DNA from 3 places in the Lysinibacillus sp. FSL M8-0337 genome. Region 1 is predicted to be linked to each of the others. Evidence: riboswitches for the same ligand, from Rfam matches in the RefSeq annotation. Region 1 holds a riboswitch; each other region holds the start of a gene.
The links. A riboswitch is a leader RNA that binds a small molecule or an ion and turns the genes downstream of it on or off. The one in region 1 is predicted to bind thiamine pyrophosphate.

Region 1 (4,294 bases):
GGTAATAAGCAAGGTTGTTGGGGCATATAGCCAATGATGCCCGTTTTTCGTTGAATATTGTCTCCATCTAACAAAATAGCGCCGTGATCGACAGGCGTTATTCCTCCTATCAATTGAAAGAGTGTGCTTTTGCCGCTACCTGAAGGGCCAATAATTGCCACAAATTCACCTTCCTGTACTGTAAAGGATAAATTATACACCACTTCAAGCGAGCCAAAAGACTTAGATATGTCTTGAATGTTCAGCATGTGCGCCCCTCCCCTTTACAACAAGCTTTTCTACAAAACGAATCACACTAAATAACAATAAACTTAATAAGACAATCGCAAATATCGCTACAAAGACGCGATCCGTTCGAAACGATGATTGTGCGAGCGTCATATAAACACCAATTCCCTTTTTTGCACCAAGCCATTCTGCTATGACCGCTCCCATCACACTGTAGGTCGCCGCAATCTTAATACCGGAAAAGATGGATGGATAAGCATAAGGCCATTCTAATTTCCAAAATGTTTGCCCTTTCGTAGCACCAATCATTGCAAAATAATGTTTGAGCTCAGCAGAGGTTTGCCTAAACCCATCCATCGCCGCGATAACGATTGGAAAGAAGCAAACGAGACAAATAATAATCAGCTTGGGTAATAGGCCGAAGCCAAACCAAATAATTAATAATGGCGCTAAAACGAGCACTGGCACATTTTGAGACACAATGAGAATAGGATAAACAAACGCTCTTATTGTTGATGAGCGATGTAAAAATACCGCAACGCTTAAGCCACAAATCACACCAATCGCAAGTCCTAGTAATGCTAGTTGAATCGTGGCCCAAACATGGGGACTAAACGTTGAAAACGATTCAATACCTTCAATCATAATGGCACTTGGCGCTGGCAATAGCCAATGAGGGATATCAGCTATTCGTATAATAAGTTCCCATATGAATAAGAGGAAGGCGATAAAAATAATCGACCTTCCTTTCATAATTACCTGTTTCACCCTCGATATTTCTCCGTCAATGTCCCCATCGTAATGCCGGCTGGCTGATATAAAATTTTCACTTGTGTAATAACATTGATAGCGCCTAAGTCAATCATCTTTTTATTCATCTGTTCTATAATTTGTAACAAAGTGGATAATTCACCCTCCATTGTTGTTTCCAGTGGATGCACCTCATAGTGCACACCAGAAGCATCAATCACAGCAATCGCCGCATCCACAAATGGGATCACATCCTCATATTTTTCTGTTTTAGGTATGATTTGTACACTAATTAATGAATTCGCCATTTATTTCGCTCCTTTCTTTGGTAAGAAATCGTTAGTAAATGCTTGTTGTGCATTAAAGTCGCCTTCTAAAACGTTATTCTTTGTCATCCAGTCCGCATAGTTTTCCCAAACTGCTAACTTTTGTTCTCCCCATTGCGCCGCATCGTCTTGATATTTACCCGCTAACCATTCCTGACTTTTATGCACAAGCTCTTTATCCAAATCAGGTACTGCTTCAAGTAAAATATCAGCCGCTTCACTTGGATGCGCTATCGCATATTCATAGCCTTTTGTAGTTGCCGCAACAAATGCCTTTACGACATCAGGATTATCCTTTATCATCTTTTCATTCGTTGCCAATACAGGTGTATAATAATCGAGCTGCTCACTATAGTCGGTTAAATACTGCATATTTAACTTTTCCCCACGAAGCTCTGCCTCAATACCTGTCCAAGCATAATAAATCCACGCAAAGTCAATATCCTTTTGCATCATTGTGAAAAAGTCGATATCTCCCGCATTGACGATATCTAATTTATTGATATCAGCATTGTCTGCTTTCATCAATGACTGTAAAACCGCTTGTTCCACTGGAGCACCCCAGCCACCATAGGTTTTTCCTTCATAATCTTTTGGTGATGTAATGCCTTTTGAAGCAAGTGATGCAAAGCCTGAAGTATTATGCTGAATAATTGCCGCAATCGAAACAAGCGGCACACCTTGTACACGAGCTTGCGTAATGCCTTCTTGGATGCTTACACCAAACTCTGCTTTCCCAGACGCCACAAGCTGATCAGCACCTGCATCACCTGGTAAAATAATCTCTACGTCTAAGCCTTGCTCTTTAAAATAGCCAAGCTTTTGCGCCACATAAAGCCCCGTATGATTCGTATTAGGTGTCCAGTCCAGTACAACGGATACTTTCTTCTCTGAACTGGCTTCCTCTTTTTTGTCCCCTTTTTCGCTACACCCAACTAATGTCAATAGTGCAGCAACCATAATGAATAACCATTTTTTCATGCTATATCCTCCTAGCAAGTAATTTGAAAGTGTTCATGATTGAATGTTTCACCAGAAGAAAAGCGTATGCTGTTTTAATCCATTTGCAGGCCATTCTAATTGTTTTCTATATGCTTATAGGTAAATGGATCATCCTTAAACAAAAAACGCCTAGGAATTATCCCAGGCGTTTGCAAACGGTATCAAAAAATAGTGTACGAATATTTTTGAATAGATGTTCCCTACGCTGGTACGAGCCAAATCAGGTTCAAAGGGTCAGCATCTGAACGGACGCAATCTCAGCTGGCAACTTCCAGCCCCCCTACATTCTTAACTTATGAACTTTTCGTTGATTATTATACCCCTATGTATCTTCAAATGACAAGCTCGTATTTTTTAATCCCCCTTACTTTGATAATTTATTTTCCCATGGAGCCGCTGGATGAAAAAAAGCCCAGTTCTATAAAAGAACATGGGCTAATGAATTATTCCTCTTCTTTTTTCATTTTCATTACATGAGAAATGGAACCATCTGTAGCAATATCTATTTTAAAGGAACCATTCGAATGACGATCTGCGCGCGTTAAACCTTTGACATCAATGATTTCTTGCACACCTTTTTCTGTTTCAACAATGACTTGTTCCTCATCGCTTGCCTTTACTACCGCAACTACACGATGTGGATTGGCTTTTAATTCAGTTAACACTTTTAAACCACGTTTTGCTCTACTTGCCATATCGACTTCAGCGACATTCATCTTCTTCACAGCGCCTCGTTGGGTAACAATCACAACATACTCTGTATCAGACGGCTTTAATATTGTTACACCAGCAAGTACTTCCCCATCTTTTAACGTAATGCCTTTCACGCCACCCGTTTTAACACCTGTGACAGGAAGCTCTTCAATTGGGAAGCGGATAGCGTAGGCTGTATCGGTAATCAATAACAACTCTGCCTCGTCTGATACAATATCCGCCATTATCATTTCATCACCTGATTTAACATTCATCGTCTTAATCGGCTTCGAATAACGTGTCACTGCATAATCTGGCAGTGGCGAGCGTTTAATTTGACCTTCCTTTGTAGCGGTTAAAATATAGGTGTTTGGCTGTTCAAAGGAATCAAAACCATAGACTGCAAGAATCGTTTCATCTTCCCCTGTTGGCACAATACTTGAGATATGCTGTCCAAGATCTTTCCAACGAATATCTGGCAATTCATGTACAGGCTGATAAATATAATTCCCACGATTGGTGAACAACAATAGATGATGCTGGGTATTTAACGTTGCCTCATACAGTAAATAATCGGAGTCTTTCATGGCAAAATCTTGTCCATTAGATGCGGCATGCGAACGTGTAGATGTGCGCTTAATATAACCATCCTTCGTCACTGTGACCACCACATCTTCACTCGGAACAAGCACGTCTAACGTAATTTTAATTTCTTCAATCTCTTGTTCGATTTTCGAACGGCGCGGTTCAGAAAAACGTTTCTTTATATCAAGTAATTCTTGTTTAATGACACGAACAAGTTTCGCTCCACTATGCAAAATACCTTCTAGCTTCGCAATCAATGCATTTAACTCATCTTGTTCACGACGTAGCTCTGTAATATCCGTATTCGTTAAACGGTATAATTGTAAGCTCACAATCGCCTCAGATTGTACTTCAGTAAAGTCAAATTTCACCTGTAAATTTGTTTTTGCGTCGCGCTTATCATTCGATGAACGAATTGTTGCAATTACTTCATCTAAAATCGACAGCGCTTTAATCAAGCCATCAACAATATGAGAACGGTCTTTAGCCTTTTGTAAATCATAAATGGAGCGGTTTGTCACCACTTCTTTTTGATGGGCTATGTACGCATCAAGTAGCAGCGGCAATGTCATCATCGTTGGACGACGATTATGGATCGCAATCATATTAAAGTTATAGGCTACTTGCAAATCAGTAGTTTTAAATAAGTAATTTAAAATGCCCTGTGCTGGCACGTCTTTTTTCAACTCAATCACGACACGTAAACCCGT
Region 2 (4,294 bases), 1.2 Mb from region 1:
TAATGGGCTTTTTCTTGTTGTCGTAATTCGACACGTCGGATTTTTCCAGATGCAGTCTTTGGTAATGCTTCAACAAATTCAATTGCCCGTGGATATTTATAGGGTGCTGTCATCAGCTTCACATGGTTTTGTAGCTTTTGAATAAGCGTATCATCACCTGTCACTCCTTCACGCAAGACGATAAAGGCTTTCACTATATTTCCTCTTACTTCATCAGGGCTTGCCACAACAGCAGCTTCTTTGACAGTAGGGTGCTTCATTAAGGCATCTTCCACTTCAAATGGCCCAATTGTATAGCCTGACGAAATAATGACATCATCACCACGTCCCTCAAACCAAAAATAGCCATCTGCATCTTTATATGCTCGGTCACCGGTAATATACCAATCTCCACGGAATTGCATGCTAGTGCGTTCTGGGTCTTTGAAATACTTTTTAAACAGTGCAGGTGTTTGACGATGGACAGCAATATCTCCAACAACGCCATCCGCAACAGGATTTCCAAAATCATCAATAATTTCGACTGTATTGCCTGGTGTCGGTTTACCCATAGAGCCAACGCGAGCATCCATGCCAACCAGTGTCCCAACAAGCAATGTATTTTCTGTTTGGCCATAGCCATCACGCACTTGAATATTAAAAGTTTTTGAAAACACTTTAACGACTTCACTATTTAACGGTTCACCCGCTGATACAGCTTGACGGATGGCACTTAAATTATAGTCCTGTAAATTGTTAAGTGTGGCCATAAAGCGATATTCTGTTGGGGTACAACATAACACATTCACTTTAAATTTTTCTAGCAATGACAAGTAAGTAGAAGCATCAAATTTTCCTTTATAGACAAATGCTGTTGCTCCGCTACCTAACGTTGCTAGGAACGGACTCCAAATCCACTTTTGCCAACCAGGTGCAGCAGTAGCCCAAACTATATCATTTTCTTGTACGCCTAACCAATTCGGTGCTGTCGTACGTAAATGCGCATAACCCCAGCTATGTGTATGAACAGCTGCCTTAGGATTCCCTGTTGTTCCACTTGTATAAGCTAAAAAGGCATTATCTGTACTTTTTGTCGGTGTAGGGTTTAGATAATTTGTAGGATGCTCCTTCATTTTTTCAAGCAATGGTTGCCATGGTGCATGTGCGTGACCAATAACGAATTGCATAATCCCTTTTAAATTTGTTACGTCGTCAAATTGCTCAATATATGGCTCATAGGCGATAATACCTTTGGCATTGGCATGTGTAATACGATATTCAATATCCTTTGTACGTAACATTTCAGAGCTAGGGATAATAGTTAAACCCGCTTTCAGTGCCGCAATGTAAACAATATAAGCTTCGACAGATCTTGGAACCATCACTAATAGCACATCGCCCTTCGTTAATCCCTGCGAAGTAAATACATGGGCAGCCTGATTCGCCTTTTCCAGTAAATTTGCGTATGTAATATATTGAATTTCTTCGTTGTCATTATAAACAATTAATGCATTTTTAGATGGATCTTGAGCGTACTTTTCAATTTCCTCCACAATGTTATACCATTCTGGTGCAATTAAATCCTGTCTTTTCATCATAACTTCCTCCTTAATACTAGGTTCATTATAAAACTCATTTTTTACGATTTTCAATGGAAGGACCCTATTTTAAAAAAGTCATGACAATTATCATGGTTTAGTATATGGCATCAGTCACTGCTTTCCAAATAATGATAAAATGCTATTGAATACTACGAAAAGGTATGTTACATTTTGGTCAACTAAAATTTTCATGATTGCAGGGGGACTCTAGTGAGTTGAGAAGGTAAAACCTGACCCTTTGAACCTGTTAGTTAATACTGACGTAGGGAGCAATACACATCTTATTATTGATGAAAAGCTCTTTTTACGTGTGCCTTGTGCCCGAACGAAAAGAGCTTTTTTTGCATGCTTACGTCCACCAAAAGAGGAGGACTACAATGATTTTTCAAACGATTCGTAAAAAACAACCGTTGATTCACTGCATAACCAATTATGTAGTGGCAAATTTTCAAGCAAATGGCTTACTAGCCATTGGTGCATCACCGGTAATGGCGGATGATCCGCAGGAAGTCGAAGAAATGGTATCCATCGCATCAGCGTTATTGGTAAATATAGGAACGCTTACTACACGCACAAAAGAGTCGATGTTACTTGCAGGAAAAAAAGCGAATGCCCTTGGTGTACCAGTAATTTTGGACCCAGTAGCCGCTGGCGCTACAGCATACCGCAAACAAACGGTACTACAGTTATTAGACACAATTCATTTTGCTGTTATCCGCTGTAATGTTGGCGAACTTGCCGCGATTGCTAATGTACAATGGCAACAAAAAGGCGTTGATAGTGGTACTGGTTCCATTTCTGTTGAGGATAAAGCAAAAGAAATAGCAAAAAAATATAATTGCATCGTGATTGTAACGGGTGAAAAAGATTTCATAACCGATGGGAACCTTGCGCAATGGATTGTTGGTGGTCATACTCGAATGACAGAAGTGACAGGTACTGGCTGTTTATTAAGTGCCATTTGTTGTGCTGCTTATATTGCGGGTAATGAGCCTTTTTCCCAATTATGTGATACATTAACGAGCTATAAAAAAATTGCTGAAAATGCTCATTCAGCTGCTCCTTATAATGGAGATTTCGCAGTAGCTGTCTTAAATGAATTGCATCGTTTATCTCAGGATGGTGATAGTTAATGCACATTGTTACAACAATAGCGGGCTCTGATAGCGGTGGCGGTGCAGGTATCCAAGCGGATTTAAAAACATTTCAAGAATTAGATGTATTCGGAACGTCCGTAATTACAGCTTTAACTGCCCAAAACACACAAGGTGTCATGGATGTGCTACCAATTGAACAAGCCTTTATAAATAAACAATTTCATGCTCTCTTAGAGGATTTTCCAATTAGTGCCATTAAGACTGGCATGCTTTTTTCCTCTGATATTATTCGTACAATTGCGCTAGCTATGACGAATTTAACCATCCCTCTTATTGTTGATCCTGTCATGATTGCAAAGGGCGGTGAAACTTTATTACAACAAGAGGCTGTTGAGGCATTAAGAAACAATTTATTACCACTTGCCACGATTGTAACGCCGAATATACCAGAAGCTGAAACATTAACTGCAAGAAAAATCGAAACCGTGTCTGACATTCGACTTGCGGCGCAATCGTTATTACAGCTAGGTGTTCAATGCGTGATTATCAAAGGTGGTCATCTAGCGAACGAAGATTTTGCTGTAGATTATGTGTTTTTTAAAGATGGCAAATCATTCTCAATGCAGACTAGTCGAATTGCGACGAAAAATACACACGGGACAGGGTGTACATTTTCTGCCGCATTAACAGCTTTTATCGGCCGTCAAATGCCGATAGAGCAAGCCATTATTGAGGCTAAGAAATTCATTCAATTAGCCATTACTCATAACTTATCAATTGGTCATGGCAATGGACCAACCAATCATTTTGCTTACCAAAAATTCAAAGAAAGTTGCGAGGTGATCATAGGTGAAACGCAGTGATTTGCAGCTTTATTTTATAATGGGCACAGCGAATGCCAAAATCAAACAACCATTAGCAATACTAGAGGAAGCATTGCAAGCTGGCATTACGATGTTCCAATTCCGAGAAAAAGGAATAGATGCACTGACAAATGAAGATTATGAACATTTTGCCCGTCAATGCCAAAAACGATGTCGTCACTACAATGTTCCATTTATCGTAAATGATGATATTGAGCTTGCTTTAAAACTCAAGGCAGACGGTATTCATATTGGACAAGATGATTTTCCCATCTCATTAGTACGAGAAAAAATTGGTGCGGAAATAATACTTGGTGTTTCGGTTCATACAGCGGATGAATTACACATCGCTATAGAAAATGGAGCAGATTATGTAGGTATTGGTCCCATTTTTGCTACCACTTCTAAAAATGATGCCAAAGCGCCAAGTGGTACTGAATTTTTACAACAAGCACGTCGTCATTATCCCGAGTTGCCGATTGTAGCAATTGGTGGCATTAACTGTCAGAATGCAGAAACAGTATTCAAAGCTGGTGCAGACGGTGTAGCAGTTATTTCCGCTATTTGTGATAGTCATAATATTCACCAAACCGTAGAGACCTTTAAATCGTATTGATTGAATTATTCGAGTTACGCAGTCATAAAAAAAGTAAAAATAAACAAACTAAAACCAGTGCCTTTTACGGTCACTGGTTTTAAGTTCAATAAATGCGTTTTCTGCAATTATTGTTTTGGCATACCTTTTAATTGAGAT
Region 3 (4,294 bases), 1.3 Mb from region 1:
TTAATGTTTAATATGTTTATCGCAATGGGGAGTATTGGGATTATTATTCCTGTTATGCCAGAGTATTTAAAAATATTTGGAGCAGCAGGACAAGTTCTTGGTATGCTAATTGCAACGTTCGCCTTAGCACAATTCGTATTTTCTCCAATTGCTGGGAATCTTTCGGATCGATATGGTCGAAAAAATTTGATTATCTTTGGTCTGATTGTAACCGGCCTTGGGCAAATTTCATTTGGATTATCTACAGATGTATGGATGCTTTTTGTTGCCCGTTTCTTAGGTGGTTTAGGTTCAGCCTTTGTTGCACCGCCTATTATGGCGTTTGTGGCAGATGTCACAACATATGAAGAACGAGGAAAAGGAATGGGCATGTTAGGTGCTGCCATGTCTCTTGGTTTTATGATTGGACCAGGTATTGGCGGGTTTCTATCGAAAGTTAGCTTGCATTTTCCATTCTTTACGGCTGGTGGAGCGGCTATTATTGCTTCTATTTTATCATTGTATTTACTGCCTTCTACAAAGCCCACTGCAGCACAGAAAGCTCAAAAACAAGAAAATCTTGCAAAACAGATGGTACGTTCAGTCAAAATGCCATACTTTGTCATGCTTATTATTATGCTAGTATTCTCGTTTGGAATCGCAAATTTCCAAACAACATTATCATTATTTGTAACAGACAAGTTTAATTACACGCCTGCCGATATTGCTATCTTGCTGACTGTAGGTGGTGCATTTGGTGTTATTGTTCAAATGTTTGTCATTACACCACTCTTTAAACGTTTTGGCGAAATGAAAGTTGTGTTAGTCAATTTATTTATTGCAGCTGTATCGATTTATGCCATATTATTTGTATCTGGCTTTGCACTTATATTAATTGTCGCAACGATTTTCTCAACAGCTACTACACTGATTCGCCCTGCCGTTAACACGTTAATTTCTAAACTGGCCGAAAATGAACAAGGCTTTGCCGCTGGTCTTAATAATGCGTATATGAGCCTTGGCAATATGATTGGACCGGCACTAGCAGGCATTCTTTTTGATTGGAATATGAATAGCCCTTATATTTTTGGGGCAATTATTTTAATGGCCTGCTTCTTCCTAGCACTTATTTGGACATTAAAAAAGGCGCCACATCTAATGCAACCTGAATCAAAATAGAGTGAAATAACATTGACTAATATAGGTGTTAGTTATACCATTTATTAGTAATAATTGAATATCATTTTTACCACTAGGGGAGTCTTTACAAGGCTGAGACGTATATGGTCATATACGGACCCTTTGAACCTGATCTAGTTCACACTAGCGGAGGGAAGTGGCGACTCTTGCTTATTGTCATTATCACATACAAGACCGCTTCCTTTTGTTTAGAGGAAGCGGTCTTTTTGTCATTCATATGTAATTTCATGTTTTATTAATAAAGGAGGAACTACTTATGTCTATTTATAAACTAACTATCATGGCTTTATTGGTCGCTATTGCTGTAGCAGGCTCCATTTTTGTCTCGATTCCAACTGGGATTGCTCGTGCCTATCCTGTACAACATGCCATTAACGTCATCGGTGCCATTTTACTAGGGCCTGTGCCTACCATTATCGTTGCTTTGTTAACAGCCATTATTCGCATACTAACAGGCACGGGCTCTCTTTTAGCGATCCCCGGAAGTGTCATCGGTGCAGCGTGTGCTGCTTTTGCTTATAAATATAGCGGCAAAAAATGGCTAGCAGGAGTTGGTGAAGTATTCGGCACAGGTATCCTTGCTTCACTATTCGCTGTACCTTATGCGCAATTATTTATGGGAACATCAGTAGCTGCATTATTTTTTATGCCCGCCTTTTTCACATCTAGTTTGATTGGGGCATGTCTCGGCATTATCATCGCGAGCAGTCTTCGGAAAACTGCACCGTCTATTCTTATTACTAAGTAGCTATGTTCATACAAAAACGATGGCACATGCTTTTTTCGCAATGTGCCATCGTTCTATTAAGAGCGTTTTTTCATGCCTTTTAATAACTGCGCAACATTGGTGTTTTCCACCTGCACGGCTGTTTCTTCTATAGGCTTTCCTTTTTGTTTGCGGCTTGTTATAAAGCGCCAACCAAAACGTCGAATCGTAATATCCAAGAAGAATAGCAACATCCCTGCTAATAGTAGCCATGTGGCAATATTTTGGCGCTCTGCTCCTTTGTTTGTGAATTCACGGAACACTTCTTGTGGTTCTTTCAATATTGAACCACCTGTTAGCTTTGTTAGTTGCTCTACAATGGTTTCATTCACAGGACGTAATGCATATTCCGCGCTGTAAGGTACACTAAGACCTGCTTGGTAAATGGCCTGCTCTTCATCAGCGATGCGGAAAAAAATCAAACCTGGCTTCGCTTGGACAACCGCACGTACTTGCGAGGCAGATAGCGTTTCAAGCTGTATATCAAGCTCCTCACCAGCTTCATCGACAGCAACAATGTCTAAAAATGCTGCTTCATTTGTCGGATCGGTAATAATAAATGAACCATCTGTATCAAGACGTACATCATAGGCCACATCATTATAACTTGGTAGCATTTGCGATATAATGGTTTGCCAAAATGTTCCCCATTCCTGCCATCTTGCCCAGTCACCAGCCCATTTCCCTGTTGAATCGGATGTGAAAGCAAATGTTTTACCAAGTCCGTATTGCCATTGTGCTAATACCGGGTCTTCTTTCTCACTTTCTGCTATAACAGCGGCTCCCTGCTTCGCTGTTGTACCAATGTAGGCATTCATTTGTGGTACACCATTCGCAAATAATGCATTCCAGCCAGATGCATTGTAGATTGTCGGATAAAAAGGATTGTCTTCTATATACGTACGTGAAATCATTGCTGTCTCACGTGATAAAATCGAAGGAATTGTCTGTTCATCGATGACATCATAGAAACGACCACTGCCCATTTCACTTAACGATTGTAGTAGATTGCCATCAGCATCTTGTCCAATCGCCACGGTTGACAGTGTAATTCCTTGTTCTTTCCCCGTTTCAATTAAATCCTCATAATTGCCAGCTTGTGATTGACCATCTGTAAGTAAAATAATATGTTTCCTTTGCAACTTTAAATCAGCTAAACTATCATAGGCTGCAGCCAATGAACTATAAATTTCCGTACCTCCACCAGGAGTAACCGATAAAATCGTATCGACGGCTTCTTCTTTATTGCCTAATGGTCCAGTTTCGATGATTTCCCAAGGGCGATCATCAAAGGCGATAAATCCTAGCGTATCTTCATCTCGTAGCATTTCAACGGATCGAGCCGCCGCTTCTTTGGCAAGCTCTAGCTTAGAGCCATACATACTTCCTGAACGGTCGAGTACAATGACAAGCCCTAAAGATGGCAATTGTTCTTTGCCTTTTATCTCCATCTCAACAGGTAATAATGTTTCAATCGGTGTTTTAAAATAACCACCCAAGCCGAAGCTATTTTCACCGCCGACCATCGTAAAGCCAACACCAAAGTTTTTGACTGCCTGTTCAATAACGCTCATCTTCGCCTCTCCAACTAAGTGTCCAGGTACATTATCAAAAATAATCGCGTTATATTGCAAATAGCTAGACAGTTCGTTTGGTAAGCTTGCTGCATCCACAACATCATAGGAAATAGAATTCGGTCCTAGAGCTGCAGCAATTGGTGATGTCGTATCGTAACCATTGACAATAAGTAAATGCGGCTCGCTTTGTACCATCGTCACACTTGTTAATTTATTATTTTCAAAAATGGCATCCTGTCCAACTTGCACGAGCGCCTCATATTTCACAAGCCCCTCTGCAGTTGCTGTATGTTTATAAGTAAAAACATTGGCACCTTGAGCAAGTTCCACAGACTCACGATGAATAAGTTCGTCATTTTCATACAGTAATAATTCACCTTGCCCTGCCGCTGTGGCATTGACTTCCGTCACAAGCTGTTGCTGTTCACCTACGTAAGCTATTTGTGGGGTAACAAAGCTTTTCAATGATACATCATTCGTCACACTTTGATGGAACGGCACGACATCTACACTAATATTGGAGCCTTTTAGCTTCGTGGCAAATTCTAACGCATTGCCTTGTGTTTCATTGGCATCTGTTAGTAATACAAGTCTAGTTGCCTTTTTCGGATCAACAATACCTGTTGCAAGCTGAAGACTTTGCTCTATATTTGTTTGGTCTGTTCCCTTAACCTCAGTAAATTTCGGAACATCTTTTAAGGATTTTGATAAAATCGCTTCCGTTTGGAGAGTTGATGAAAATGAGTAAATCCCTGCAAGTTGATCTTCCTTT

Region 2: it holds a riboswitch for thiamine pyrophosphate, as region 1 does, so the genes downstream of both, thiM (hydroxyethylthiazole kinase) here and MKY08_RS10280 (ABC transporter substrate-binding protein) in region 1, are expected to answer to the same signal.
Region 3: it holds a riboswitch for thiamine pyrophosphate, as region 1 does, so the genes downstream of both, thiW (energy coupling factor transporter S component ThiW) here and MKY08_RS10280 (ABC transporter substrate-binding protein) in region 1, are expected to answer to the same signal.

What each region holds. Positions count from the first base shown of each region.
Region 1 covers NZ_CP151996.1:2,167,103-2,171,396, reverse strand. The annotation lists gene MKY08_RS10295 (ABC transporter ATP-binding protein) at 1-248, opposite strand, end outside; gene MKY08_RS10290 (ABC transporter permease) at 223-996, opposite strand; gene MKY08_RS10285 (thiamine-binding protein) at 993-1,286, opposite strand; gene MKY08_RS10280 (ABC transporter substrate-binding protein) at 1,287-2,285, opposite strand; TPP riboswitch at 2,487-2,598, opposite strand; gene parC (DNA topoisomerase IV subunit A) at 2,750-4,294, opposite strand, start outside.
Region 2 covers NZ_CP151996.1:3,380,111-3,384,404, forward strand. The annotation lists gene MKY08_RS16360 (acyl--CoA ligase) at 1-1,574, opposite strand, end outside; TPP riboswitch at 1,769-1,866, shown strand; gene thiM (hydroxyethylthiazole kinase) at 1,958-2,713, shown strand; gene thiD (bifunctional hydroxymethylpyrimidine kinase/phosphomethylpyrimidine kinase) at 2,713-3,540, shown strand; gene thiE (thiamine phosphate synthase) at 3,527-4,156, shown strand; gene MKY08_RS16380 (alpha/beta-type small acid-soluble spore protein) at 4,264-4,294, opposite strand, start outside.
Region 3 covers NZ_CP151996.1:827,867-832,160, reverse strand. The annotation lists gene MKY08_RS03730 (MFS transporter) at 1-1,158, shown strand, start outside; TPP riboswitch at 1,224-1,331, shown strand; gene thiW (energy coupling factor transporter S component ThiW) at 1,436-1,927, shown strand; gene MKY08_RS03720 (VWA domain-containing protein) at 1,984-4,294, opposite strand, start outside.